DNA from 4 places in the Heyndrickxia sp. FSL K6-6286 genome. Region 4 is predicted to be linked to each of the others. Evidence: riboswitches for the same ligand, from Rfam matches in the RefSeq annotation. Region 4 holds a riboswitch; each other region holds the start of a gene.
The links. A riboswitch is a leader RNA that binds a small molecule or an ion and turns the genes downstream of it on or off. The one in region 4 is predicted to bind S-adenosylmethionine.
Positions count from the first base shown of each region.

Region 1: linked by a shared signal. The riboswitch ahead of MHI39_RS22955 (transporter substrate-binding domain-containing protein) and the one ahead of MHI39_RS02395 (methionine ABC transporter ATP-binding protein) in region 4 are both predicted to bind S-adenosylmethionine.
Region 2: linked by a shared signal. The riboswitch ahead of metK (methionine adenosyltransferase) and the one ahead of MHI39_RS02395 (methionine ABC transporter ATP-binding protein) in region 4 are both predicted to bind S-adenosylmethionine.
Region 3: linked by a shared signal. The riboswitch ahead of ssuE (NADPH-dependent FMN reductase) and the one ahead of MHI39_RS02395 (methionine ABC transporter ATP-binding protein) in region 4 are both predicted to bind S-adenosylmethionine.

Region 1 is NZ_CP152029.1:4,545,827-4,553,368, forward strand. It holds gene MHI39_RS22945 (amino acid ABC transporter permease) at 1-575, opposite strand, end outside; gene MHI39_RS22950 (amino acid ABC transporter permease) at 588-1,295, opposite strand; gene MHI39_RS22955 (transporter substrate-binding domain-containing protein) at 1,314-2,177, opposite strand; SAM riboswitch class I at 2,327-2,436, opposite strand; gene MHI39_RS22960 (EAL domain-containing protein) at 2,563-4,692, opposite strand; gene MHI39_RS22965 (zf-TFIIB domain-containing protein) at 4,893-5,189, opposite strand; gene MHI39_RS22970 (branched-chain amino acid aminotransferase) at 5,686-6,768, shown strand; partial or broken gene MHI39_RS22975 (thermonuclease family protein) at 7,019-7,542, shown strand, end outside.
Region 2 is NZ_CP152029.1:1,513,309-1,520,850, forward strand. It holds gene MHI39_RS07595 (ABC transporter ATP-binding protein) at 1-272, opposite strand, end outside; gene MHI39_RS07600 (ABC transporter substrate-binding protein) at 290-1,294, opposite strand; gene MHI39_RS07605 (prolyl oligopeptidase family serine peptidase) at 1,528-2,259, shown strand; gene MHI39_RS07610 (DUF2584 domain-containing protein) at 2,301-2,543, shown strand; gene pckA (phosphoenolpyruvate carboxykinase (ATP)) at 2,834-4,423, opposite strand; SAM riboswitch class I at 4,665-4,846, shown strand; gene metK (methionine adenosyltransferase) at 5,128-6,324, shown strand; gene asnB (asparagine synthase (glutamine-hydrolyzing)) at 6,653-7,542, shown strand, end outside.
Region 3 is NZ_CP152029.1:2,920,174-2,927,715, forward strand. It holds one part of gene MHI39_RS14800 (IS3 family transposase) at 1-188, shown strand, start outside; gene MHI39_RS14805 (DUF4236 domain-containing protein) at 430-1,080, opposite strand; gene MHI39_RS14810 (acetyltransferase) at 1,414-1,974, shown strand; gene MHI39_RS14815 (IS256 family transposase) at 2,591-3,763, shown strand; gene MHI39_RS14820 (nucleotidyltransferase domain-containing protein) at 4,636-5,406, opposite strand; gene ssuE (NADPH-dependent FMN reductase) at 5,493-6,038, opposite strand; SAM riboswitch class I at 6,132-6,236, opposite strand; gene MHI39_RS14830 (DUF4003 family protein) at 6,398-7,387, shown strand; gene MHI39_RS14835 (hypothetical protein) at 7,524-7,542, opposite strand, start outside.
Region 4 is NZ_CP152029.1:436,659-444,200, reverse strand. It holds gene MHI39_RS02420 (LCP family protein) at 1-141, opposite strand, end outside; gene brnQ (branched-chain amino acid transport system II carrier protein) at 551-1,870, opposite strand; gene MHI39_RS02410 (M20 family metallopeptidase) at 2,175-3,371, opposite strand; gene MHI39_RS02405 (MetQ/NlpA family ABC transporter substrate-binding protein) at 3,456-4,304, opposite strand; gene MHI39_RS02400 (methionine ABC transporter permease) at 4,350-5,012, opposite strand; gene MHI39_RS02395 (methionine ABC transporter ATP-binding protein) at 5,002-6,027, opposite strand; SAM riboswitch class I at 6,112-6,230, opposite strand; gene MHI39_RS02390 (L,D-transpeptidase) at 6,377-6,715, opposite strand; gene MHI39_RS02385 (hypothetical protein) at 7,053-7,526, shown strand.

The sequences.
Region 1 (7,542 bases), 1.2 Mb from region 4:
ACCTTTGCCTTTAAAGTAATTTCAGGTAAGGACATAGCATAGCCTAAGGAAGTTGCTTTTATCAGATTTACCGTAGCGGTGCAAATATTTGGCAATGCCACCACCAATGCTTGTGGAATAATAATTCTTCGATAGGCTTGAACATTCGTTAATCCCACAGATTGGGCAGCTTCTAATTGTCCTTTACTTACTGTTATTAATGAGGAACGAAATATTTCAATTAAGATTGCAATCGTATTTAGAGAAAAAACAATAAATGCATACCATATCTGATTCACCTCATAAACATTTTTATCTATATGGAGCCTAGAGAATAACGATGATATGACTAAAGGTACGCTGTTATAGATAATAAATATCTGAACGATTACAGGTGTTCCACGAACAAATGAAACATATATTCTCGAAAGTTGACTTAAAATTGGGATGCGATTAATTCTTGTTAATGCCAATAAAAAACCAAATGGTGAGGCGACTATTAATGCGACAATCGTTATAATTAAGGCAGTAGGTACGCCTGATAAAGCAACAAAAAACGTATCGACTAAAAACTCTAGATTAAAGCTACCTTGCACTCGCGTTCCTCCTTATGTTGATTTCAATGATTGTTTTCCTTTACTAAATCCCTTTTCAAATTTTAAAAATACTTGTTCGATCACAATAGAAATAATCCAATAGATGATCGATAATGCCAAATAGATCTCTAAAGCATGTGCATTATAATTGCTTGCAATAATGAGATTGGCTTTCCCCATTACATCTATTAGGCCGATCGTATATGCTAAAGAGCCTTCTTTAATTAACTCCAATAGACTGTTTCCAAAGTTTGGAATAGCTACTACAAATGCCTGTGGAAAGACAATTCTTCTATATGCCTGAAAAGGACTTAATCCCACACTAACAGCAGCCTCGAATTGCCCTTTATCCACAGATTCATACGCACTCCTTATTACTTCAGACATAAATGCACCAAACTGAAGAGAAAAAGTAATTACTACAAAAACAATTTTGTCAACATTACCAGTCTGAACTGAAAATTTTTCTAATAGTGCTGGAACCCCATAATAGACTAGAAATAACAAAACAATCGATGGCGTACATCTTAAGGCAGTGGTGTATCCATTAGCAATTTTTCTAGCAATCCTACCTTTTCCTATTTTCCCCATCGCCAAAATAAACCCTAGAATGGTTCCAAACGTTACCGATAAGCCAGTAACAATAAATGTTACTTTTAGAAAAGGAAGCAGCATTGGGATGGATTTGAATATATAAGATGCATCAAAGTATTTTTCCATTATCCCCCTCCATTTTTCCTACTTTTTCGCTTGATCTAATACTTCAAATAAATCTCTTCCGTAAAATTTCTTACTTAACTCATTCGTTTCTTTTTTCTCTTGCAGTTGTTTGATCGCTTGATCATATGCATCCGCAAATTCCTGCTCTTTTTTATTAAATAGTGGCCAGGTTTTTATTACGGCGAATTCATTATAGACAACATCATTAACTAAATGATGATAAGGACCATTTTTCTCCTCTACCTGTTTTTTAAAAGGACCCTCAATCATTACTCCACCATCTACACGTCCTTCATTCACCCATTGGACAACATCAACCGAAAAGGTTTCTCCTGCCTTGAGCTTAATTTTATTATCTGGGTGTGACTGATTATATTCATCAATAACTGTATACTGAGCATTATTTGCGGCAATCGGTGCGAGGGTGTATCCCGCAGAAGCAAAGTCTTCTAAACTTTTAATCTCCTTATTTTCTTTCTTTAATACAAGTCCTGTACTACTCAGTCCAAGAAATTCTTTAGGATAAATAAACTTCTTTGTCCTTTCTTCAGTCCAGAATGCATTTTTTACTCCAACCTGAAATTTCCCTTGTTCTACCCCTAATAGTAAATCATCACTCGTTGTACCTACATACTCAAATTCATATTCAGGTAAGAGTTCATCGACTAATTTCATGACCTCTACATCATACCCAGTTGGATTCCCATTCTCATCTATGTATGAAATGGGCTTGGAGGATTGATCAAAAGCTACTTTTACCTTTCGAATCTTGCTACCATTTTCATCGGTTGATGAATGATTTGCTGATGTTGTACAGCCTGCCAATAACATAACGAATGTCAAGCAACTAATAATGCTAACTACCTTCCTTTTGTCCTCCATGAAAAAAATCCCCTCTCTTTACATTTTTCTGTACCGTAGCCAACAAAAAGGATATCATCTTCAACTACCCACTTTTTCATCACCCCTAAAAATCGAAAAACCTTTCTTCTACCGAAAAGAAGAAAGGCTCAAAATACTTGAACAATCTCCTCTTATCTTTCAGAACCTATTTGCTCTGCTGGAATTAGCACCGTTTAATCAAGGAGATTAAGGTTGCCGGGTATCATAGGGCCAGTCCCTCCACCGCTCTAGATAAGAAAAAACTAAATTATATATTCCTATAAGAAAACTTGGAATTGCTTAAAATTTAATATATCCAGTATTCTGACTATTGTCAAGTATAAAAAAAAGGAGTATAAACTCCTTTCATCCCTAATCATCGATTTTAATGGATCCCCTTACTCATAAATGATTCAAACTGCTCAGTCTTTAAAGGCTTACTATATAAATACCCTTGTACTTCATCACATTGAAACGATTGAATAATATTAAATTGTTCAACTGTTTCAATTCCTTCTGCAACAACCTTCATCCTTAGCCCATGTGCTAATTCAATAATTGCCTTTGTTAGGGCAGCATCTTGAGAGTCCAAATGAATATTTTGTATTAACGAACGATCAATCTTAACATATTCAAATTGAAATTGTTTCAAATAGGTAATAGAAGCATATCCTGTACCAAAATCATCTAAAGAGAATGTAATCCCTCTTTCTTTAAAATCTTTTATCGAATCATAGACTATCTTTTCATTTTGCATAATAATTCTTTCAGTGATTTCAAATTCAAGCAAGTTTGGACTAATCCCAGTATCTTGCAAAATTTGCATTACACCTATACTCCAGTTTCTTTTCAAGAAACTTTTCGGTGAAATATTAATTGAAACAGGGACGACCGGCATGGATTGAACTTGCCAATGTCTTATTTGTTCACATACATATCGAATAACCCAGTCTCCAATTTCTACAATTAAGCCTGATTCTTCAGCAAAAGGAATAAATTCTCCTGGATGGACAAGTCCTCGTTCTGGATGCTCCCAACGTATTAATGCCTCAGCACTAACCATTTTATTTGTTTTAACATCAATTCTAGGTTGAAAATCAACCCTAAACTCATTGTTAGTTAATGCTCTTCTTACATCCTTTTCAAAGAATGTAGATTTATTTGGACACTTCATTATTGATTGAGAATATAAAACATAATTATCCTTCCCAAGATCCTTTGCTCGATAGAGAGCACTATCTGTATTTTTTAGTAAAGTCCATGCATCCTTACCATCTAAAGGATATTGACAAATCCCTACACTTGCAGAAACATACAACTCATAATCATTTATTGTAAACGGCTCTTTTATTCCTTGAATAATTTGTTCCCCTACTTGATTTAAATCATAAATATACTTGTCATTTCTTAACAAAATGGCAAATTCATCCCCACCGATTCTAGCAACCAATTCTTTATCAGGTATCATTTCAACTAATCGGTGTCCGATCTGTATCAATAGTTCATGGCCAATATCATGGTTTAAAGAGTCATTAATGTATTTGAATCGATCCATATCCAGAAAAATAACGGCAAATGATTGATTTTTTTCCTGTGAATCCTCAATCAATGAATGCAATACTTCATCAAACATTCTTCTATTCGGTAAATCCGTCAAATAATCATGATAGGCAAAATAAGCAATTTGCTCCTCATTGCTTTTTTGTTCTGTTATGTCCGAAATAATTCCATCCAGTCTTGTAATGTCTCCCTTTTCGTTAATAAAAGGAATCGTTTGATCCTGCAGCCAACGAATCGAACCATTCTTATGAATGATTCTGTACTGATGATGAATGGATTTCCCTTTCTTTAACTCACTTTGCTTCTCAAAATAAATGGAATGATCTTGCTCATAAATAATATCCTTCCATAGAAAGGAATTGGTCATCATCTCCTCAGAAGAATAACCTGTAATATTATGAAGCCCTTCAGAAACAAATAATATTTTTTTAGTCTTGAGATCTTGTGACCAAATACATACTTCTAGATTATTGCAAATTTTTTTAAACTGCTCTTCATTTTCTTTGAGCTTCTTTTCAATTCCCTTACTTTTCGTTATATCTTTAGCAATACCAAATATAGCAACGATCTTTTTGTGTTTAATAATAGGAATTAAATTAATATTTACTTCAATGGCAGACCCATTTTTATGTAGTAAGGCAATGTCGTAATTTTCAGGTCTACCATTACATGCTTGTTGAAAGTAATAAATGGAATGATCTAATGATTCTGGTGCTACATACTTTTTAAACGAACCATATATTTCACTACTATCATATCCAAACATTGAGGGGACCTTATTATTAAATGATAGAACATTCCCTGTTAGATCTAATGTAAATATAAGATCGGGGTGATGATCTAAAATCGACTGATAAGCTTGATTAAAATTATATAAATGATCATCTTGTTCATACTTTTTTATCTCTACTGAATCCATTATCCCTTTATATGCCTCTTTACCATCGGAACCCATGATATTCCCCTCCACTACCTTGGATAAATAAAACTGTCTGAATTTGTCGAAAAAAGGAATATTTTCATGTTATTATTTCACTTTTTATAATCGTAGTCAATGGTTAGGAAATTAATACCTATTAACCAGCATATTTATACATTCGATAATGAATTGGACTAATAAAAAGTGCCTCCCCATATAAGGAGAGACACCTCTAATTAGTCAAATAAATCACCAAGAATATCCATCATCGATTTTTTCTTTTTATGTTTCGGTGGATAGGAATGTTTGTTATATTTTTTATCATATTCTTTGGAATAGTGTTTTTCCTGGAAGGATCTTTCTTCTGATGGATAGGACTGATAATATTGCTGATCATCTTTTAAGCCCTGTGTAATTTTTTCTAATTCTCCTCGATCTAACCAAACACCTTTACAATTAGGACAAATATCAATTAATACATTTTCCTTTTCTACTTCTTTCATACTTACATTATCACAAACAGGACATTTCAATGATATTCCCTCCACTCGATATGATTTATGTTATATGTCAATTGTAACATAATGAATATTTCATTTTCCGTTATATATATTCCTATTATTCACAATTTTGTTAACAAAACTTAACAGTTCATATAGATCATATAGTGAAATTTGACTAAGGTCTTATTAGGTAGTTTATTAATTGTAAGCGCCTGAGGTGTTTCGAAAGACACCTCAGGTAAATTTGAAGCAACCATTGTAAAAGTTTCAGGTGCAATAATTCTCTATCGTCTAAGAAGATGTTATATCTGAAAAAAGTGGTTGTGTCCTTCAAAATCATTTTGAAATTAGTGACAAGATTATTTTTCGAATGAATGCTGCTTATTCTTTTTGTTATTCTTACCTTCTTCTCCCCTCCTCTTTTTTGAGGGGGAGTATTTTTATTTACTAAATAAAATTGATTTATTAGAAAATTGGTGGAATAATAAAACTTAAAAATAAATTTTATAGATAAAGAGGGACCAAAATGAGAGATTATTCAATTACTATCATCGAAAATCAAGAAAAAAAACAAATGCCTGATCCTAATCAACTTGAATTCGGAAAACACTTTACAGACCATATGTTCATAATGGATTATACAGAAGGAACAGGATGGCATGATCCCCGAATTGTACCTTATCAGCCTATCTCCTTAGATCCTGCTGCTATGATTTTCCACTATGGACAAACCGTATTCGAAGGGCTTAAAGCATATAAAACACAAGATAACAGGGTGCTTTTATTTAGACCTGAAAAAAACATGGAAAGATTGAATATGTCGAATGATCGCTTATGTATACCACAAATTGAAGAAGAATTTATTTTAGATTGCTTAAAACAATTAATTAGCATGGATCAAGATTGGATTCCATCAGCTGAGGGAACTTCCCTATATATCCGTCCTTTTATCATCTCAACAGAACCATATTTAGGAGTAGCCGCATCAAAAACCTATCGATTAATGATTATCCTTTCCCCTGTCGGATCTTACTATAAGGAAGGAATTCATCCAGTAAAGATATTTGTAGAGCGTGAATATGTTCGTGCTGTTGCTGGTGGTACAGGAAAGGCGAAAACTGCAGGAAATTATGCAGGGAGTCTGAAAGCACAGGAAGTATCAGAAAAACTAGGCTATTCACAGGTTCTTTGGTTGGATGGAATTGAGAAAAAGTACATTGAAGAAGTAGGAAGTATGAACATCTTCTTTAAAATCAATGGAGAAGTAGTCACACCAGCCTTAAATGGCAGTATCCTAGAAGGCGTTACAAGAAACTCAGTCATTCATCTTTTAAATCACTGGGGTGTTCCTGTTACTGAGCGCAGGATATCTATTGATGAAATTTATGAAAGCTACAAAAAAGGGTTAGTTGAGGAAATCTTCGGAACAGGTACAGCTGCAGTTATTTCTCCTGTTGGGGAATTGAATTGGGAAGGTGAAAAAATGGTGATTAACAATGGGCAGACTGGATCATTGTCAAAAAAGCTTTATCATACAATCACTAGTATTCAAAATGGTAATGAACCGGATCCATTCGAATGGACAGTTGAAGTAAAACCAAATTGTTAAAACAGTTCCTTACCTATTTATTGTATAATAGGCCTCGTGAGTCTTTTTAATATTGACATCGGTAAGACTCCTTTTTATCAGCCCAGATAAAATGCAAATTTTATAAAAGGAGATCAAGATTTTGAGTAAGCGGAAATTTGGAGGAATTGGCTTTGTTATCGCTGTTATTCTTGTTGTTTTAGTCTATAAAGGAGTTATCAATACCCCTGAAAAAGTCACAAATAGTGTACAGGTGGAAAAGACACAAGAAGATCAAAATAAAAAAGCAGATAATATAGCTAATAAGCAAAAAAATGGATCTAAGGGTACTTCTGACAATCAACGTGTCTCGGTACAATTAACACGAGCTGTAGATGGAGACACAATAAAGGTGCTTTATAAGGGGAAAGAGGAAACGGTTCGCTATTTATTAATTGATACACCCGAATCGAAAAAACCAGGAACTTGTGTTCAACCATATGCAAAAAGTGCTTCCGAAAAAAACGAACAATTAGTTTCGAGTGGAGATTTATCTCTAGAATTTGATAATGGAAATGAAAGAGATAAATATGGGCGCCTACTAGCCTATGTTTTTGTTGATGGAAAATCGGTTCAAGAAACTTTATTAAAAGAAGGCTATGCTCGAGTCGCATACATTTATGAACCAACGTATAAATATCTTGATCAATTTAAACAGGATGAAAAAATTGCTCAAGAGCACATGATTTACGGATATGGTCTAATAAAGGACTCGTAACAGATAGAGGCTTTAATGGTTGTGCTACTGATGTAAAA
Region 2 (7,542 bases), 1.1 Mb from region 4:
TTCCAGGGGAATAAGTAATCTTGTTGAAGCATATAACCGATCGAACGAACCTGATTATCCGGGGACTGACCGTCAATGATGACAGATCCTTGTGTCGGTTGAATTAAACCGGATAGAATTGATAACATAGTCGTTTTACCACAACCACTTGGGCCAACTAACGAAATAAATTCTCCTTTCTCTACGCTAAAGTTTATGTCCTTTAATGCAGTTGTTACTGTTTTGGGGGTGAAATAACTGTGATGGATATTTTCTACAGTTAGGAAGCTCATAAGGCTAAAAACCTCCTTTATTTGTTATTTAATGCTTTTTCAGCAATAGATGTATTAACTAATGTTTTATAATCTACCCTTTTTGGAAGCTCACCAGCTTCCTCCATAATATCTTGAAGTCTATTCCATCCTTCTTCATTTAAAATAAGATCTGTTCCGAAAGATCCTTGTTTTTGATATCTTTCTATGGAAGTAGCTAGTATATCTAAGTCTATATTCTCAAAAAATGGTTGAACCACTTTCGCCACTTCTTTTGAATCATTTTCCTCTATCCACTTTGCCGCTTTATATACGGCACGAACGAATTTTTCAAGGGTTTCACTATTGTCCTTTATATAACTTTCCTTTGCCATATAATCTGTATATGGAACACTTCCAGACTCTTCACCAAAGGAGGCAATAATATGACCTTTCCCTTCCTTCTCAAAGACAGAGGCCGTAGGTTCGAATAATTGAACATAATCTCCAGTACCTGAGGCAAAGGCATTCGCTACATTGGCAAAATCAATATTTTGTATTAAATTTAAATCCTTATGGGGATCAATTCCATTCTCCTTTATGACGAACTCCCCAACCATTTGAGGCATTCCACCTTTTCTTTGACCAAGGAATGTAGAGCCTTTTAACTGATCCCACGAAAAATTATCAATTTTTTCTCTAGATACAAGAAAAGTACCGTCGGTTCTGGTTAGCTGTGCAAAATTTATAACCGGATCTTCTGCACCTTGTGCATAAACGTAAATAGATGTTTCTGAACCAACGAGTGCTACATCTGCACCATTTGATAATAAAGTAGTCATGGTCTTATCACCGCCAGCAGTTGTCTTTAATTCAACATCTAATCCTTCATCTTTGAAAAATCCTTTTTCAAGTGCTACATATTGAGGAGTGTAAAACACTGAACGTGTTACTTCCGCTACTCTTACTTTCTTTAAGGATTCCTTCTTTGAGCATGCTCCAAGAGAAAAAATCAGAATGGATACGATCAAGAGTGAGAAGCTAAGCTTAACCCATTTTTTCATACTATAATCCTCCTTTAGCTGTTTAACGATTGTACAATGCCATATTCCGTAAGGGGTATGGTACTTTCGCCTTTGTCTGATAAAATATCGTATGAGGAATTAATAAATGTGTGAATGCCTATTTTTTTGAAAGATTTTAGTAGTTGGAGGTTAGCGTATTGCATACGAATCAGAAATGTAATGGTTTAATCATAGAGAAACAGCCCTTTCCATCACCAAATCCTAAGGTACGAATGTATATGATTACATATTGGTCTGATGAATTAAGAGTAAAGGGATTATTAGCAGAACCGAAGGATGAACAAATATATGATGGTTTTCTCTATCTAAGGGGAGGGATAAAAAGTGTGGGGATGGTTCGTCCAGCTAGAATTGGACAATTTGCTGCGGAGGGATTTATCGTCTTTGCTCCCTTTTACCGTGGTAATAGGGGGGGAGAAGGAAATGAAGATTTTGCAGGAAATGATCGAGTAGATGCATACGCTGCATTCGATCTACTTAAACAATATCATCGAGTAAATAGTAAACGAATCCATATTTTTGGTTTTTCTAGAGGGGGAATCATGGCATTACATACAGCGATAGCACGCAAAGAAGCATTATCAGTTGTCACTTGGGGAGGGGTATCTGACATGATTCTAACTTATGAAGAAAGAAAAGATTTGCGAAAAATGCTCAAGAGGGTTATAGGTGGCACGCCGAATAAATACCCAGAACGATATCAGGATCGTACGCCACTATTTTTCATTGAAAAACTAACCCAACCCATCTTGATCATACATGGGGAAAAAGATGAAAATGTATCTATTGAACATGCAAAAAGATTGGAGGAACGATTAACCTCATTTGGAAGGAAAGTGGAAACTTGGTATTTTGCTAATTATACTCATTATTTTCCACCAGCAATGAATCGGCAAATCGTCAATGATTTATGTTCATGGATGAAAAGTAAGCATGAAGCATGATAAAATAAGAGAAAACATGTACGAAAGAGGAGAATATGATTATGGGTATGCCATTAGAACTAAATACAATGATTGTAACAAAAGGTAAGGAACAGAGATTAGAGGAGAATCTATTTATTTTAGAGAAAGATGATTATCGTCTGTATCCAATTGAAATCCCATTAGATATTCGTCGATCAAAAGAAAGCGATACAAGCGGGACAGCAGTGATTAAAAAGATGGAGTGGGAAAACGGAAAAACGAGAATTATTTATCAACTTGTTTCTTTAAATTCGATAAACTAAAAAAAGAACTAGCAGTTAAGTAATTTTTAAAAGTAGAATGTAGAATATAAAAAAGAGGTTGATCATGTCGTATCAACCTCTTTTTATATAGTTGTTTTTGCATCGTTTGTTGCTTTTGTAAAAACCTAACTACCGATCTTACTCCCAATAAAGGATTCTAGCGGATCTTATGGAGAATGTAGTTCTTTTCTCAGTGAAATGAAACATGTAGTGATCCTCCGTCGGTACTTATTAGTTATAACTTTACTTAAATAGCAACAATGTTTGAAAAAAGGGCTTTTAATAGTAAATTATTTAAAAATCGGTCCGCCATTTACCTCAATTTCTTGTGGTACATTGTGGAATTTTTTGAAATTAGCGTTGAATTTTGCAGCAAGCTCTTTTGCTTTATCTGTATATTCCTGTTGATTCGTCCATGTTTTATTTGGGATTAACACTTCATCTGGTACACCAGGAACATGTAATGGGATATGCAGTCCAAAAATTTCATCTTGTGACGTTTCAACATGAGTTAATTCACCTTCAAGTGCAGCTTGCACCATTGCACGAGTATAGCTTAATTTCATTCGGCTACCAACACCATATTCTCCGCCAGTCCAACCTGTGTTGACAAGAAAGACTTGAACCCCATGTTCATCAATCTTTTTACCAAGCATTTCTGCATACACTGTTGCAGGTAATGGAAGGAATGGTGAACCAAAGCAAGTTGAGAATGTAGCTTCAGGTGAAGTAATTCCACGCTCTGTACCTGCTAATTTTGAAGTGTAGCCACTTAGGAAATGATACATAGCTTGTTCTTTCGTAAGCTTGCTAATAGGAGGTAACACTCCAAATGCATCAGCAGTTAAAAATACTATTGTTTGTGGATGGCCAGCAATACTCGGTTCGATAATATTATCAATCGCTTGAATTGGATAAGCAGCTCGTGTATTTTCAGTTAATGTAGCATCCTCATAAAGGGGAAGTCTAGTTTTTGAATCTATAACGACATTTTCTAAGACAGAACCAAAGCGAATGGCATCAAAAATTTGTGGTTCTTTTTCTCTTGTTAATCCAATGCATTTTGCATAGCAGCCGCCTTCAATATTGAAAACTCCATTTGAAGACCATCCATGTTCGTCATCCCCGATTAGACGGCGATTTGGATCAGCGGATAGTGTAGTTTTTCCTGTACCTGATAATCCGAAAAATAACGCAACATCACCCTCTGCTCCAACATTGGCAGAACAGTGCATAGGTAGGATGTCTTTTTGAGGTAGTAGATAGTTCATAATGGAGAAAATTCCTTTTTTCATTTCTCCAGCATACTCAGTTCCACCAATTAAGATTATACGACGTTCAAATGAAACAGCGATAAATGTTTCAGAGTTAGTTCCATCGGTCGTTGGATCCGCTTTCACATTCGGTGCTGACAATATGGTAAACTCTGCTTGATGTGTTTGTAATTCATCTTCAGTTGGACGGATAAATAATTGATGTGCAAATAGATTATGCCATGCATATTCATTTACTACTTGAATCGGTAAGCGACTCTTATTATCTGCACCTGCAAAACCATTAAAAACAAATATTTCATTTTGTTCCTTAAGATAATTACTAACTTTTTTATATAGCTTATCAAATGATTCCTCCGAAATTGGTTGGTTTACAGAACCCCAATCAATAAGATCTTTTGTAGAAGCTTCTTCAACAATATATTTATCTTTAGGGGAGCGGCCAGTATATTTACCAGTTTCAGCACAAACAGCACCAGTTGATGTTAATTTTCCCTCTTTACGTTGTAACACTTTTTCCACTAATTGAGGAACAGATAGTTGGGATAACACATTTTTTCCAGTTAAAATTTCAGCTAATGTATTTGAAAATGCGACAGATTTCATTATACTAACCTTCCTTTATTCAAAAATTTAAAGATTGTTTTTTATTCGTTAATTAGTATAACACAATTGTATTAATAGTCTATACTATTTGTGCACATTTTTTTTAACAACATTATTTCGACATATTTTCTTCATACATTTCGTGATCTATTTAATAGGAAATAAGAGATGAATAAAAATTTTTGTAGGAACATGTTGACACGAACTTGCAAATTGCGTAATATTTTACCTTGAACGGATACTCTTATCCCGAGCTGGTGGAGGGACAGGCCCGATGAAACCCAGCAACCGGCATTCTATGTTAGAATTTTTTAGTTAGATCATAACCGATGTTTATCGATTGTGTAATCTAATTTTAAGATTTTCTAAACTAGAAAGCAATGGTGCTAACCTGACGCAAGGGAATACCTTGAACGATAAGAGTGAAAGGCGCGATAATGGATCTTAACCTTTCCTCTCATAAACATGCGGGGAAAGGTTTTATTTTTTCTATTCTAATCTTTGTAGCTATTAGGTAAATTTCTGCATAAATTTAACAAGAATACGAAAAGCCATCTTTTATACAATATCGTCTTTCTAAACCCATGAAAAGGATTTTGCTCCTTAACATTAAAGGATAAAATCTATGGTTTATTTCATACTATTAGGGAATGAGTACCGTGAAGCGTAAAAATAGATAGAAGTAATTTTTGGGAGGAATAAATATGACAAAAAAGCGTCGTTTATTCACATCTGAATCTGTAACAGAAGGTCATCCAGATAAAATCTGTGATCAAATTTCTGATGGGATTTTAGATGCAATTTTAGCTAAAGATCCAAATGCTCGTGTAGCATGTGAAACATCTGTAACTACAGGGCTTGTACTTGTTGCTGGTGAAATTACAACAAGTACATATGTGGATATTCCGAAAATTGTTCGTGAAACAATTAAAGGAATTGGATATACTCGTGCAAAATATGGCTTTGACGCAGAAACATGTGCAGTGCTAACTTCTATTGATGAACAATCTGCAGATATTGCAATGGGTGTAGATAAAGCATTAGAAGCTCGTGAAGGTCAGATGTCTGAAGAGGAAATTGAGGCTATTGGTGCAGGTGACCAAGGGTTAATGTTTGGATTTGCATGTAATGAAACAAAAGAATTAATGCCATTACCTATTTCCTTAGCTCATAAGCTAGCACGAAGAATTTCTGAAGTTCGTAAAGAGGATATTCTTCCATATTTGCGTCCTGATGCTAAAACCCAGGTAACAGTTGAATATGATGAAAATGACAAACCTGTTCGTATTGATACAATTGTCATATCTACTCAGCATCATCCGGAAATAAGCTTAGAACAAATTCAACGTAATGTGAAAGAATATGTGATTAATCCAGTAGTTCCAAAAGAGTTAATCGATGAAAATACCAAATATTTTATTAATCCGACTGGTCGTTTCGTAATTGGTGGACCACAAGGTGATGCTGGTTTAACAGGTCGTAAAATAATTGTTGATACTTATGGTGGCTATGCACGTCATGGTGGCGGAGCATTCTCTGGTAAAGATCCTACAAAAGTTGACCGTTCAGCAGCTTACGCGGCTAGATATGTTGCTAAGAATATTGTAGCTGCAGGTCTTGCTGATAAGTGTGAAGTTCAACTTGCTTACGCGATTGGGGTAGCTCAACCGGTGTCTATTTCAATTGATACATTTGGAACAGGGAAGGTTGAAGAGGATATCTTAATCGAAGCAGTTAGAAAGCATTTTGACCTACGTCCAGCTGGGATTATTAAAATGCTTGATTTGCGCCGTCCAATTTACAAGCAAACAGCTGCATATGGCCATTTCGGTCGTCATGATCTTGATCTTCCATGGGAGAGAACAGACAAAGCAGAAGCATTACGTGACTTTTCACTTTAAAGAATGAAATGGGGCTACATGGGTAGCCCCATTTTTTATTCTTAAGGAAAATATGCACCGTAGATATTAATCACATGATTGTTGTTTACGTCGAGCCTGATTCCAAACAACCTCACCAAAGGAAAATCAAAAGCGTTACCATAACTTGGCGGGGCTGAGCAAGATGCTTGCACGTTTGTTATTCACTTGTAGTTCTTTCCATAAAAATATATATAATGTCTACTGCAAAAAAAGTAAAATAATGATAGTATAGTGGAGTGTATTTTTAAAAGGCGGTTGGCCTTTAATAAAGTATGTTAATTAGAAATGGAGTAGGTGACATACATAAATGTGTGGATTTGTTGGTTGTATTCATGACCGAGAGATTGGTTTAAGAGATTCGGATAGACAGCTTTTTAAGAATATGAATGATATTATTACACATCGTGGACCAGATGATGAAGGTTTTTTTGAAGATGAGCATATCCAATTTGGTTTCCGCAGATTAAGTATTATTGATATAGAAAGTGGACACCAGCCATTAACCTATGAAAATGAGCGCTATTGGATTATTTTTAATGGTGAAATATATAATTATGTTGAGCTCAGAAATGAACTAATTGAGATGGGACTTACTTTTGAAACTTCTTCAGATACAGAAGTAATTATTGCTCTTTATAGTCATTATAAAGAAAAAGCGGTGGAGAAACTTAGGGGAATGTTTGCTTTTACGATTTGGGATAAACAAGAGCAAGTTTTAATTGGTGCTCGCGATCCATTCGGCATTAAACCATTTTTCTATCGTGAAGAAGAAAAACGGACATTCTTTGCATCAGAGAAGAAAAGTATTCTACTTGCAATGGACCATGAAGAGCTTAATTATGATGCAGCACAACATTATATGACCTATCAATTTGTTCCTGAACCAGAAACAATGACAAAAGGAATAAAAAAATTAGAACCAGGACATTATTTTACGAAAAAGCCTGGAGAGAAGATGAAGATTGAACGTTATTGGAAAGCCTCTTTCCAACCAGTTCAAAAATCAGAGGATGAATTTGTTAAAGAAATTAGGGATGTATTATTTGATTCAGTAAACGTCCATATGCGAAGTGATGTTCCGGTAGGATCCTTCTTATCTGGAGGTATTGATTCTTCAATTATCGCATCTATTGCCAAGCAATATCATCCGAACATTAAAACATTTTCAGTTGGTTTTGAACATAATGGGTTTAGTGA
Region 3 (7,542 bases), 2.5 Mb from region 4:
TTGTTACAGAGAGGTTATGGAGAACGATTAAATATGAGGAGGTTTACTTAAAAGATTACGAGAGTCCAAGAGAAGCAAGGAAAGAGATTAACAATTTTATCCACTTCTATAACTATGAACGCCCTCACCAATCGATTGGCTATAAACCCCCCGCCTCCGTTTATGGCCTCGGAGTGATTCATCCATAAGGGATGATACTTCTCAGGGAAGAACCTGTCAAGGGTATGGCTAGCCCTCGCTCCGCTCGCCCTTGACAGAACCTCCCCTGAGAAGGAAAAATAGAGTAGGATGAATCACTCGCAAAAAAATGTGCACCTACCACCCCCCTAGCCCCAGTGAGCACCTCTAGCTCCTATAAAGCAGATATCCATAATGGATTCTGACCCACCTTAAAAAATTTAAATTAGTGTCTTGACGAAGGGGTCCACTTTAAATATCTTCTAACGGTGCAAATTCATGAATAACGTCAAAGTAAGAATCTACATTCCCTTTCAATACATTCTGAGAAGTATTAATCATCCTTTTCCAGCTTTGATAGTCCCTTAAATCATTTTCCCTAGCTAGTTTAATTTGATTTTGAAGGTTTTCCCTCTTTTTTTCATCTTTATTGAAAAGCTTTGCAAAAAGATTTGGTTTATAGTGATATGCATTTTCCTGTGCTATTTTTTCCAGTGGACCAGTTTTACCCATTTCAAAAGGCTCAGGAATACTTTCCACCTCTACCCAATCAATCGGTTTAACAACTTCTTTTGGAATAGATTGAATCATTTCTAATTTATGTTCAAAGTATTCAACTTCTAATCGATTTCTCTCTAATTCTTGAAGATTATCCTGTCCACGTAATTGACGTGTAATGTCCAACAGTTTATTATAAGCTGAATTATACATTCCCCTTCTATTAGAAATTAAGCCAGTATAAAAGATTTTTGTTCCTGGAACACCTTCAGTTCGTCCTTGCACATTTGAATGAACACGATAACGTAACCCCTTTTCACCAACATTTGCTTCACTTTCCTCATTAGTAACATTTAATCTAACACCTGGCGCAATTTTAAAACTTTTCCTATATCCTTGTTCCATGATATCACCCCTCTACATAAGTATTTTTAGTTAATTATTAAACTGCCATGTATTTCATTCATGTAAATATAAGTTTTTTAAAAATAGTGAACAGCCATAATAAATAGTATAAAAATATTTCACTTAACATATTAAAAAAACTGTTTGCAGAACAATTAAAAACTCCACTTATTATTTTATCATTATTCAGATAAAATTACATTTTTCGCGATTGCAGCTTTTCCGATCATACTGAAGATGAATACCCTAGCTGTATATTCACCTAATTTGGCAGGATATTTTATAAGAAGAATAGAATTCATACTTATTATTTTATGATAAAGAAGAATTTATATGATTTATCAAAAAGGAGAAATACTAGTCCGAAGACTAAGTGAAAATGATAAACATTTACTAATAAAATGGCGATCGGACCCAATGGTACTACAATTTTACGAGGGACGGGATCGACCACATGATTTAGAAATGGTAGATAAACATTTTTATGATCGGAAGAATCAAGATGTAATTGGGTGCATTATAGAACATCGAGGAATTCCAATCGGATATATTCAGTATTATCCACTAGACGCTGAGACAAAAATCAAATACGGGTATGCGGTTGAATCTGAATTTATTTATGGCACTGACCAATTTATAGGAGAAGTAAATTATTGGAACAAAGGCTTAGGAAAGCTCATTGTGAGTTCAATGATTGATTATTTAACTAATCAGAAAAAGGCTATACGAGTAGTGATGGATCCCCAAACCTGGAATAAACGTGCGATAGCCTGTTATGAAAAATGCAATTTAAAGAAAATAAAGCTATTACCAAAACATGAGCTACATGAAGGAGAATACAGGGATGCATGGCTAATGGAATATACGCATCCTAAGGAGACGGATACTCTTTGAAACCAAGAATCAATGTTATAAATAATGATAGAGGTACATTAGAAATACTTCTTTGATTTGAGACAGTTATATGGAGAAGGTTTAGACTTGGGGGAAGTCTATAATTAAGAATGATTTTGATATAGATAAAACGAGAGTGATAGGGAAAATATATTCTCAGTATTGGGATTGGAACACATTATGCGAGAATAGCAGGGATAATGTGTCTCAGGGATGGGGATGGAAACACATTTTGCGAGAATATTGCAGATAATGTGTATCAAGGTTGGAGTTTGAAACACATTTTGCACAAATATTGGAGATAACGTGTCTCAAGAATGGCGATGGATACACATTTTGCGAGAATATTGGAGATTATGTGTCTCAAGAATGGCGATGGATACACATTTTACACAAATATTGGAGATAACGTGTCTCAAGAATGGCGATGGATACACATTTTACACAAATATTGGAGATTATATGTCTCAGGGACGGGGATGGATACACATTTTGCATAAATATTGATTAAGTCCGTATAATTGTGTAAAAAGAAAATGCAAAAAAAATGAGTCATTTTATTCACTCTTGGCAACACTGTTTTCAACCACGATAAACAATGAAAAGAGGAATAAAAATGACTCAAGTACAGTTTAACCTAAATTTGGATGTTTTAAAAGAAGCCATTGTAAATTCCAACCTTGATATGGTTATAAAATCAGCGGTTGTCTTAGTACTAAACGAATTTATGGAAAAAGAAAGGGATGACTATTTAAAGGCTGCACCTTATGAACGAGCTGTTGAACGCCGTGACTATCGCAACGGTTATTATGAACGTGATCTTATGATGAGCATCGGTACCTTAACACTTAAGGTACCACGGACACGCAACGGGGAATTCTCAACTACCGTTTTTGAAAAATATGCCCGTTGTGACCAGGCATTGGTCCTCTCTATGCTGGAAATGGTCATCAATGGTGTTTCAACTAGGAATGTTACCAATATTGTCGAACAGCTTTGCGGCAAGAACATTTCCAAGTCGTTTGTATCATCACTTACACAAAAGCTTGATCCCATTGTGAACGAGTGGGCTAAGAGACCCTTAAATACAACATACTACCCTTTCGTATTCGTTGACGCTATGTATATAAAGGTGCGCGAGCACCAAAGCGTTGTTTCCAAGGCTGTTTATATTGCCACTGCCATTACTGAGAAGAATACACGTGAAATAATTGGCTTGAGTGTTGACCATGCGGAAAGTTATGAGAGTTGGGGGCAGTTCTTCCAACAGCTAAAATCACGGGGCCTTCAATCTCCCAAACTAATCATCTCTGATGCCCATCAAGGTCTCCAAAAAGCGATACAGCGTGAATTTATTGGGACAGCTTGGCAAAGATGTAATGTCCATTTTAAGCGAAATATCTTTGATAAACTTCCCAAAAAGAGCTCGGCTGAAATCAAGACAATGATCAAACGCGTATTTGAAGCAGTAACCATTGATGATATCCGTCTGTTTAAAGATGAGCTAATGAGTAGGTTCGGGACAGAGCCAAAGTTTGAAAAAGCACTCTCTATATTAGATGAGGGGTTCGAAGATACCATCCAGTATATGATCTTTCCCGAAAGTATCCGATGCCACATCCGTAGTACCAATTCCCTTGAACGGTTGAACCAAGAAGTCCGTAGAAGAGAAAGGGTCATACGTATTTTTCCAAACACCCAATCGGCTTTTCGCTTGATTGGAGCTGTTCTAATGCAATATCAGGATACGGTTTACGCTAAGAGAAAAGCACTTATGGGTGGAAGATAGAACAGATTATTTTCAGCTAAACTTCCATCATGGATGATCACATATCCGGTAAGGGATGTCAAATTGAAAACCATTTGACATCCCTTACCGGATATGAAGTTCAAAATCCATGGAAGTTTCGCAAAAAAAATAAAAGGGTTAAGGTTGAAAGTACTTGCCAGTGATTTTACACAAAAACCAGGACTTGACTTAAATATTGGAGATTATGTGTTTCAAGAATGGCGATGGATACACATTTTACACAAATATTGGAGATTATATGTCTCAGGGACGGGGATGGATACACATTTTACACAAATATTGGAGATAACGTGTCTCAAGGATGGCGATGGATACACATTTTGCATAAATATTGGAGATTATGTGTCTCAAGAATGGCGATGGAAACACATTATACACAAATATTGGAGATAACGTGTCTCAAGAATGGCGATGGAAACACATTTTGCACAAATATTGGAGATTATGTGTCTCAAGAATGGCGATGGAAACACATTTTGCACAAATATTGGAGATAACGTGTCTCAAGAATGGCGATGGAAACACATTTTGCACAAATATTGGAGATAACGTGTCTCTAGTATGGACTTGGGAACAAATAAATAAGAGTTAATTCCCAGGGTACAGAAAATGGTCTAATTATCTTTATTTTTACAGACAATATTTTCGAGAAACTTGTAATTTTTATGGAAGTATTACAGGTGGTCATCAACAACTGTTAACTTTGTGGCTGCTACAAATAAAGGAGCACTTCATTGAAGAGATAGTTTACCGAAATGAGCAATATTTTACCTCGCTACAAAAAATGTACAAAACTTATAAAACCCGGCTTTCACAAAAAAATAGGTAAAGAGGATGAATGGAGCATAGCCTCATCCCCAAACCTCATCTAATGTTTCTCTAAATAAGTGATTTAATTTGTCCGTTGGGTCAACCACCTTACTATTTAATGTGTGAGCGAAATCAGTTAAATGAGCCATTTCCTTCTTTAAATAATGGTAAAGAAGATCGTTTCTGAGTTCCTGGTCGCTTTCATCGCCATGTTGCTTTCTTTCAAGCAATTGACTAATGGATGTTTTGATTTCATCCTCTTGAATCATTTGTTCAAGCAACACAGCAAATTCTATTGGTGGGAAAGTGTTGTATGTTTCAATCCATTTACATGCTAAAATAGGGCGAAGTACATAAAAATATTTTTTAATTTTCACATATTCTTTCTCCATAAAATTGTGAAAGTTTCGTTTACCCATATTTAAATAATGGTACATGGAAGCGGTAGGAACAAAAACTTGACTGGATAGACTTTTCATTTTCTCAATTGTTGAATAAGCTTGATAATAAACTATACTAGAATTCAACCACTCAAGAAGCGAAGGATTTGATTTTCGAAAAAGCCTCAGAGCTTTTGTTAATTCCCATCCATTCATATCAAGTAAATCATTAATAGGTAATTCTATCACATCCCGTTTCTGATCGATAGATAAATACCAATCTTTTGAATGAATATAAATGAACCGAACATCATAATCACTGTCCTTAGAAGGAAACCCCCATGCACGACTACCAGATTCACAAGCATATAATATCTTCACTTGATATGTTTCTTCGATCTTCATTAATTCTTCACTAATTCTTTTTTTCAATAAAATCCCCCCTTTATTTGTCATTACTTATAAAATAAATGATTCAGATGAGTACTTTTTTACTAATAACACAGTAACGTCTTCAATTATGCAATAAACGGATTTTTAATTTGAATGGATCGAACAAAATCATTTAACTGTACATATAGTCGATTTATGATCTCCACATCAATAATTGGATTATCTTTACTCATTCGATCAATTTGGCTATCTAAAATATATATCCCATGCGTCGGCTTTCCTTTTAAACTATTGATTAGTGGTTTTAGTGCATATTCTATTGCTAAAAGATGGGCACCTGTTCCTCCTACCATTAATGGAAATACAGGTGTTCCTTTTAATGCACCCTCTGGTAATAAATCAATGAGTGACTTTAAAGCTCCTGTATAGGAAGCTTTATAAACTGGAGAACCAATTAGAACTCCATCTGCTTCCTCCATCACTTCTGTAAATTTTTTTATTTCTATACTATTATAATACCCCTTTATTAAGTTTACCGGAGAAAAATCTAAAACAGATAAAAATGTTATAGAAAAACCTTCGCTTTCAAGTATAGCTTGAATATGCCGAAGAACTACTTCAATTTTTGACTTTTCTTGAGGACTCCCACAAAGAATGACAATTTTATTCATAAGTTATCCCTTCCTTTAGAGGTTTAATGAAAAATTAGCAATAAAAAAGCCCTCCATTCAAAAGAAAAGAGGACTTTACTGTTCATGTGATCTCTCTTATCTCTCAAGACTATGCTTGCTGGAATTAGCACCTTTCTACTTGATGTAGAGGTTGCTGAAGCGTCATCGGACCAGTCCCTCGGCTTCTCTTGATAAGAATTATTTCATTGTGAATATCATATATTCAGAGGATAAATTTGTCAAGAATTATTCCAAGTATTTTTATAGGTTATAACAGATTTGATCAATCACTCATTTGAAACTTTTTTCCACCTACCTACGTAAATAAAAGTACAAATTAACAAATTGGAGGAGCTTTCATGTTTCAGGACATAGCAAAGCAAGCAGAAAAATTCGTATTTTCTTTCGATGCCTTAACAAATGCAATTAGTTGGGGTATTGATAAACGAATTCGCATGAGTATTGCTTCACAGTTTATGATATCTGGCAAGGAACTAGAACCTAAAGAATTTCTAAAGGTATCTGATTTTCTAAAAAAAGACATAAAGTGGTATTCAGGTATAAATCCAGAGATGAGATATACATTAGCATCTTTATTAATTAATCAATTTCCCGATCCGATTCAGGCATTCAGTGATTTAAAAGAATGTTATAACGCTCTAACTAAAAAAGGGTTTCACAAGGGACCATATACTTATTTAGCTGCATATACATTATTAACTCACCCAAAGGAAGGCATGGATAGAAGTGAACAAGCAGGTCTAGCGATGAAGCTATATAAGGCGATGAAAAGCAAGCATTTCTTTCTTACATCGAATGATGATTATCCTTTAGCCGTATTACTTTCCAATATAAACTATTCCATTGAACATCAAATGGAAAACATTGAATTTTTCTATCACTATTTAGGAGACCGAGTATTCCGTAAAGGAAATGATTTGCAATTTTTATCCCATATACTTACTTATGGAGAAAATAATAACCGTGAAAGATTAGCAGAAAACTGCGTAAATCTATATGAGCAATTCCGCAAGCATAACTTAAAAATTAAAGGAATTCATTTTTCCACCATTGGTGTACTGGCTTTGTTAGACGAGCCTGAAAAATACATTTATGAAATAATTTCGATTGATTCAATTCTAAATGAAAAAAAACTATTCCGTTGGTATAAAGAGATGAGCTTACTATTCTCTATTCAAATGCTCGTGAAGGATAAAATCCAAGACAAAGATCTTCTGTCCATTGGAACAGCTACTAATATTCAAGCAATTATACAAGCACAACAAGCTGCTTCGATTGCGGCAATTTCTGCTGCTAGTGTAGCCGCCTCATCTTCGACTAGCAATTAATTAATAACAAACATCCAAAATCGAGAATTGGTAACCATACTCGATTTTGGATATGCGAAACTATTGACTGAAGTGAATATTGTTTTTAAGTAGAACTAAACACAAGTAATGCAGTGGTGTATGAACAAATTCAAATTTAAGGTTCCCTAAATCCA
Region 4 (7,542 bases):
ACCTTCACCAGCTTGGTTTTTACCTATATAGTATTGAGTTACTGCATAGCCAACAACCCCTAAGATCAATAATAAAACGATAAAGAGAAACACTCTTCTTTTACGTATTCTTCTTTTTTTTCTTTTATATCTAGAATTCATATAATCCCTCAAATTTTTTGTTTTTTAATTATCATGCTATTACTAGCATTGCCTTTATATTATCTTAAAAAAACATAAGTTTGTCATCTACAAATATTATTTTTGATAAAATTGGATAAAAAAGTGACGAAATTAAGGGAAATTTGTTATATCCAAGAAAGTTTTTATTAAAAGGCTCTTTTCTCAAACATTGTTGCTATTTAAGTAAAGTTATAAGTATAAATATCGTCTGAGCATCGCTACACGTTTTATTTTACTGAGAAAAGAACTGCAATCCCCATAAGAACCGCTAGAATCCTTTATTGGGAGTAAAAGCCGGCAGTTGGGCTTTTACAAAAGCAACAAACGATACGAAAACAGGCTATAAAAAAAAGAAATCTGTTGTGATTCCTTTTCAATTCATTCTATTCTATCTTATCTTTTTTATATAAGAAAGTACAAACCCTAAAAACCCTCCAATAATCGCTGGAATCAGCCATCCCATTCCAACTGAATAGAAAGGAAGGATACCTTCTAATAATTGATCAAGTGATCTTATATGTAGTCCCGCCTCTTTCAAGCCATCAATTAAACTAATGATAAAGGTCAAAAATAAACTCCCTATATAAACCTCAGATTTACCCTTAAACATTGAATGAAAGAATGTTAAGAAAATTAAACAAATAGCTAATGGGTAGATAGCAACTAATACTGGTTCGGAGATACTAATTAACTTCATTAAACCTACATTGGCAAAAATCGCACTAATGATCGACAAAATAACTGAAAACATCTTATACGAAATTTTTGGGAATAGTTTATGAAAATATGATGCACTAGATGTAATTAACCCAATGCTAGTTGTTAAACACGCAGCTAGAACAATGAACCCTATTAAAATTTTTCCGTAGGAACCAAAATAATGACTAGATACACCTGCTAAAATAGTTGCACCATTATCTAACAAACCAAGTTCATTAACACTGCTTGCACCAATATAAGTAAGTGCTGAATAGATAATGGCCAATAATATAGCTGAAAGTAATCCTGCTTTTATACAGGTAATCATAATGTTACCTTTACTTACAATTCCCCTGTCTTTAATCGTCTGAATAACGATAATTCCAAAAACGAAAGCAGCTAAAGTATCCATTGTCAAATAACCATCCTGAAAACCTTTAAAGAATGAATGATTTAAATAAGGTTTTGTAGGGGATTGAAACTCACCCATTGGATGAATAATTGCTGTAATAATAAGGATAGCTATAAAAATTAAGAGTAAAGGCGTTAAAATTTTCCCAACAATATCAACGATCTTTGATGCATTCATCGAAAAATAACAGGTCATTCCAAAAAAAATAATCGTGAAGATTAATAATGGAAGAAAACCAACAGCTTCAGGTAAAAATGGTCTTACACCTATTTCAAAGGAAACACTTCCTGTTCTCGGAATAGCAAATAGTGGACCAACAGCTAAATAAAGCACGGTAGTAAAAATAAGGCCAAAAACAGGATGTGCTCTACTTGCCAAAGCTTGCAGATCACTTTTCCCAGAATAACCTAATGCCAATACCCCTAGTAATGGCAGACCAACTCCTGTAACAATAAAACCTGCATTCGCTAGCCAAATATTAGAACCCGCAGATTGACCTAACATAACTGGAAATATTAAATTTCCCGCCCCAAAAAACAAGGCAAAAAGCATAAAACCAACTGCTATCACAAACATAAATGATTCTTTCTTTGACAAATGTTTCTCCTCCAGAAAATCAACTAAATAATCAAAATTTACTTAATATTTCCTTTCCAAAAAGGCTATTTTGGAATGAAAGGACTTGTCGGTCTTCCAAACTTTTTATTCGTTTTAACATTCCCTAAATAGCAACGATATTTGAAAAAATAGTTTTAGAAAAATATTATAGCTAAGTTATCTTATCATAATTTCTGAAGGAACTCTAAACTAATTTTCAATAAAAATAAGGTGTAAGACAAATGTCCTACACCTTTGTTTTTATTTACTCTCTCGAGAGATTAGTATATTCAATGTTCATTTCTTACTTCTTTAATTGTGCCTCAAAATCAGCACGGACTTTTTCCAGTAAGCCAGGCTCTGTTAAAATTTGATATCCAGTAAAGGCCAATGCTTTCGCTCCCGTAATTAATGCTTTATCCCCGAGTTCTGATTTAGCACATTCCCGAAATTCATTTGTATGGCCAATTAAATCATCAGGGCCAATTTTAATATATGGATGTGCGGTCGGAACAACATGACTAACATTTCCAGCATCCGAAGATCCAATCCCTTTTTCCTTTTCTGTCGATACCACTTCACCTAGTAATTCAAGTTCTTTCTTTATTACTTCATCGAGCGTATCATTGATGACGAAATCATGAACCTCATTTTGGAAACGTTCAACTTTTACTGTACTTCCCGTCGCAAGTGCTGCTCCTTGAGCGATATTTCGTACCTTCTCAGATACTTCTTCAGCACGCTTCCATGTACTTGCACGGATAAAGAATCGAGCAGATGCATATTCAGGAATGATATTTGGAGCTTCTCCACCATGTGTAATGATACCATGAATTCTCACATCTGTAGGTAATTGCTGGCGTAATGCATTGATTCCATTGAATAATTGGATAACAGCATCCAACGCATTAATTCCCTTTTCAGGCGAACCAGATGCATGGGCTGCCTTTCCATAAAAATGAAAATCTAGCGGATCTACAGCAAGAAAAGGTGTCGTGATACCTGTTTTTCCAGAAGGATGAATGATTAAAGCAATGTCAACTCCTTCTAATAATCCATGTTTAACGAAGCTTCCTTTTGCACTGCCATTTGGCCCTCCTTCTTCCGCTGGTGTCCCAAATACTACTACTTCTCCACCTGTTTCATCAATTACTTCAGCTAAGGCAATCCCCGCTGCTACACTTGTCGTACCAATGATATTATGACCACAAGCATGACCTAAGCCTGGCAAAGCATCATATTCGGCAAGAAATGCAATTCGAGGTCCTTTTTTAGCTGAAGATTTTCGTGCAACAAATCCTGTTTCATGCCCTGCAACATTACGAGTTACCTCGAAACCAGCTTTTTCAAGAATAGCTGTTAATGTCTTTGCTGCAAAGAACTCTTGATTTCCTATTTCAGGATTTTCGTGAATTTTATGGCTTGCCTCAATGTATAGCTCCTTTGAATCCTCAATGCTTTTTACAATACTTTCTCTTAAACTTTCTGTTTGTATTGTCATTATTTTTCCCCTTCCTATTTCTTGTTTTTCATATATGTTTAATCAGAATTAAAGGTAGTGAATGCTAAAAAAATCGACTAGTCCTTATTTAATAATCCCATCAAGATCTTTAATTGGCATATCAACCACGATTGATCCACCTTTTGTATCTTTTTTGATTGCTTCCTCTACTTCCTTACTATGATAAATTTCAAGAATTTTTTTATAGATTTTGTTATCCTTTTCCTTTGTTCGTGCAGCAATAATATTAATATATGGCTTTACCGAATCACTATTTGGATCCTCGAGATAAATAGATTCCTTTGTAATATTAAGACCAGCTTGGCCGGCCACCCCATTATTAATGACTGATGCAGCAACATCTTTTAGAACACGAGGTGTTTGTTGCGCCACAACTGGTGTAATCTTAAGCTTCTTTGGATTTTCTACAATCCCACTTGGGTCACCAAATAGACCAAAATCATCCTTTAATTTAATTAGACCTGCTGATTGTAATAATAATAGAGCACGTGCTTGATTTGACGGGTCGTTAGGAATCGCAATTTCTCCTCCAGTCGGGATGTCATCAGGATTCTTATATTTATCAGAAAACATTCCCATAGGTGCGATTTGTGTAGTTCCAATTGGTGTAATATCTAGGTTATGTTCTTCTTTAAATTGGTTTAGAAAAGCTATATGCTGAAAGGCATTCAGATCGATATCTCCATCGGCTAGTGCTTGATTTGGAATCGTATAATCAGAGAATTCCTTCAATTTAACTGTTATACCCTCTTTTTTTGCCTTTTCCTTAATAATATCCCACATTTGTCCGTCCGATCCTGTCACTCCAATCGTCACGACTTTACTATCTTTTCCACTAGTTTCTTTGCCACATGCAGCAAGAAGGGAAAGAGTGATTACTGCAATAATGCTTAGTAAAAATGATTTTTTCATTTATATTTCCTCTTTTCTTATGATGTTTTTATCATTGCTTTATTTTTATCTACGAAGGAAAATTCTCGCTAAGTAGTTGCCAACAAATTGAGCAATTTGTACAAGAATAATTAATAACACAACTGTCACAATCATCACTTGCGTATCAAAGCGTTGATAACCATAGGTCATCGCCAAATCTCCAAGGCCACCGCCGCCTACTGTACCTGCCATGGCTGAAAAATCAATTAATCCAACGGTGATAAAGGTAATTCCTAAAATTAGTGGACCCAAGGCTTCACGAATTAATACCCCGAAGATAATTTGTAGCTTACCTGCCCCCATGGCCTTCGCTGCTTCTATAATTCCCGGATCGATGGATACAAGATTGTTTTCGACCACACGTGCAATTCCGAAGGATGCTGCTATTGTCATCGGAAAGATAGCTGCAGCTGTTCCAATGGTTGACCCCATCACCATCCTAGTAATTGGGCTAATGGCAACGAGAAAAATAATAAATGGAATCGGTCGAATAATATTTATTAAAATATTTAAGATAGTAGATACCGTTTTATTTTCTAAAATATTGCCTTTTCGAGTGACGAAAAGGAGTAAACCAATAATCGTTCCAATGATTGTTGAAAAGATTAATGTAAAAATAACCATAGTCACTGTTTGACCCGATGCCTGCACTACTCTGGGCCAAAATGTACTCCAATCAACTTGCATGAGTTGTAACCTCCTTTATTTGTACAAATCTTTCTAAATGCTTCACTGCCTTATCAACTTCATGATCTGTCCCTTGTAATTCAACGATAAGCTGGCCAAAAAGCACTTCCTGTAACTCGCTAATATTGCCGTAAATGATATTAACATCTACTTGATAGGACTTCGCAATATCAGAAAGCAACGGTTTACTTGTCTCTTCCCCAGTAAAAACTAATCTGTATAAGCGACTTAATGGGTTAGATCGTAATTTTTCAAATAGTTTAGAAGAGATTTTGTCATTTAAAACAGAACTAATAAAATTCTTAGTTGTTTGTGTTTTTGGATTCGTGAAAATATCAAAAACCGATCCTTCCTCTATGACCCTTCCGTTTTCCATCACTGCTACTCTGTCACATATATTGCGAATGACTTGCATTTCATGGGTGATTAATAGAATGGTCACATTGTACTCTTCATTTACCTTTTTTAACAGATTCAAAATATCACTAGTAGTTTCTGGATCTAATGCAGAGGTAGCCTCATCACAGATAAGAATATCTGGGGATGTAGCAAGTGCTCTTGCAATACCTACCCGCTGTTTCTGACCACCAGACAATTGTTCAGGATAATACTTCGCCTTATCTGCTAATCCTACAAATTGTAATAGTTCTGTTACTCTACGATTAATCTCCTGTTTTGGCACTTTCGCAAGTTTTAATGGATAAGCAACATTTCCAAACACCGTTCGGGAGTTAAATAGATTAAAGGTCTGAAAGATCATTCCAATTCTTTGCCTCATCATCCTGAGTTCCTTCTCTGTAAGCGATAAATTTTCCTGATCATTGACAATCACTTTTCCAGTTGTTGGTCGTTCTAATAGATTTACCAGCCTAAGTAGGGTACTTTTCCCGGCTCCACTGAAGCCGATGACCCCAAATATTTCCCCTTTTTCAATCGACAAGGAGACATCCTGCACAGCTGCAACTTCTCTGCCTTTTGACTGGAAAACCTTACTTACACCTTCAAACTTAATCATGTTGTATTCTCCTCTCAAGAACAAAAAAACCCTTCTTCTTATCCGCACACAGATAAGAAGAAGGGTTTATATTAACCGCTCTACTTCTTATCTTTCAAGCTGATAAAACAATCAGCTTGCAGGAATTAGCACGGTATTTGCAAAATAGCAAACCCGTTGCCGAGGCTTCGCAGGGCCAGTCCCTCCACCTCTCTGGATAAGTAATAGTCATTTTATTTAATTTTTGTTCAATTAATTATGTTCAATAATATTCCGAAATATAATATAAGTCAATATCTTTTTTTATTTTTCTTAAATAATTTTTTTGAATGAAGTCTGTGGACTCGACCTAGTGGATACTTTTTAACCACTAATTTCGGCTTATCCTCACCTTAGTGCCTATCGGAACAATTTTCGAAAGGGAAAGAACATCCTTATTGTACATTCGAATACACCCATGTGAAACCAGCTTCCCAATTGAGGCAGGATTATTAGTCCCGTGTATTCCATAGTGCGGCTTCGATAATCCCATCCACATGATACCGAATGGACCTCCTGGATTTGGCTGTTTATTGATGATTGTATATACCCCTTTAGGTGTAGGGGTCAGCATCTTCCCCCCCCCGATTGGATAGGTTTTGACAACTCTTCCGGCATTCAACAATGTCAAACGGCGTTTTGCTGTTGATACATGAATTTCATATGCCACTTTCCCCACCTCCATTCATACATTATGCATACTCATGGATAATGAACCAATAGACATAAAAAAATTTAGTATGTATCAAATAGATGCAATCATTTTCAATGCCTCAAGACTCGTTTCCTTTGAACCAAAAGCTGTTCAGATAGTTTGTTGCTTTGCAAAGCCCTATTGCCGGCTTTTCTCCTAATAAAAGGTTCAGTGTTATTATGAAGTTTGTAGTTCTTATCTCGGTGTCATGAAAGGTTCTCTTATTCTTAACCTATTCTATTAGAGACAAATAACATCATGGAGGAGAATTTTTGGTAAAATATATTTAACAATCATAAGGAGCTTGATAATCATGAGCAAAAGTGATTTAGAAAAATTAACATTCGAATTAAATAAAATAAAAGAACTAAATAGTAAATTATTGGAGAATAATATTCAACCGATATTGAAAGAAAAAGTTCAGGATTTTTTAGATGCCTTTGAAGATTATTTTAGAGAAAGAGGGCTTGTTGTAAACGCAGGTCACTTGACTGTTCGCGCAGCTTTCGATTCCTTAGAGTTTACTGCTTTTTCAAAGGGCGACCCGACTATATTTATATTAAAGGATAGAGAAACGATTGCCTCCATATCTGTTAAATACAAAACACCAACACGGTCCGCATCATATCAGTTTGACACTGAAGAAGAACAGTTAAAATGGGAAATAAAAAAGGAAAACACATTATTTAGTTATCTGGAGAATCCTGAATTCTACTATACCGGTAGCGAATTCGGAAGACCATATTATGATCCTTTGGTTGTACTTGAGAGTATATTTCATGTGTAAAAGCACTCATTATCGT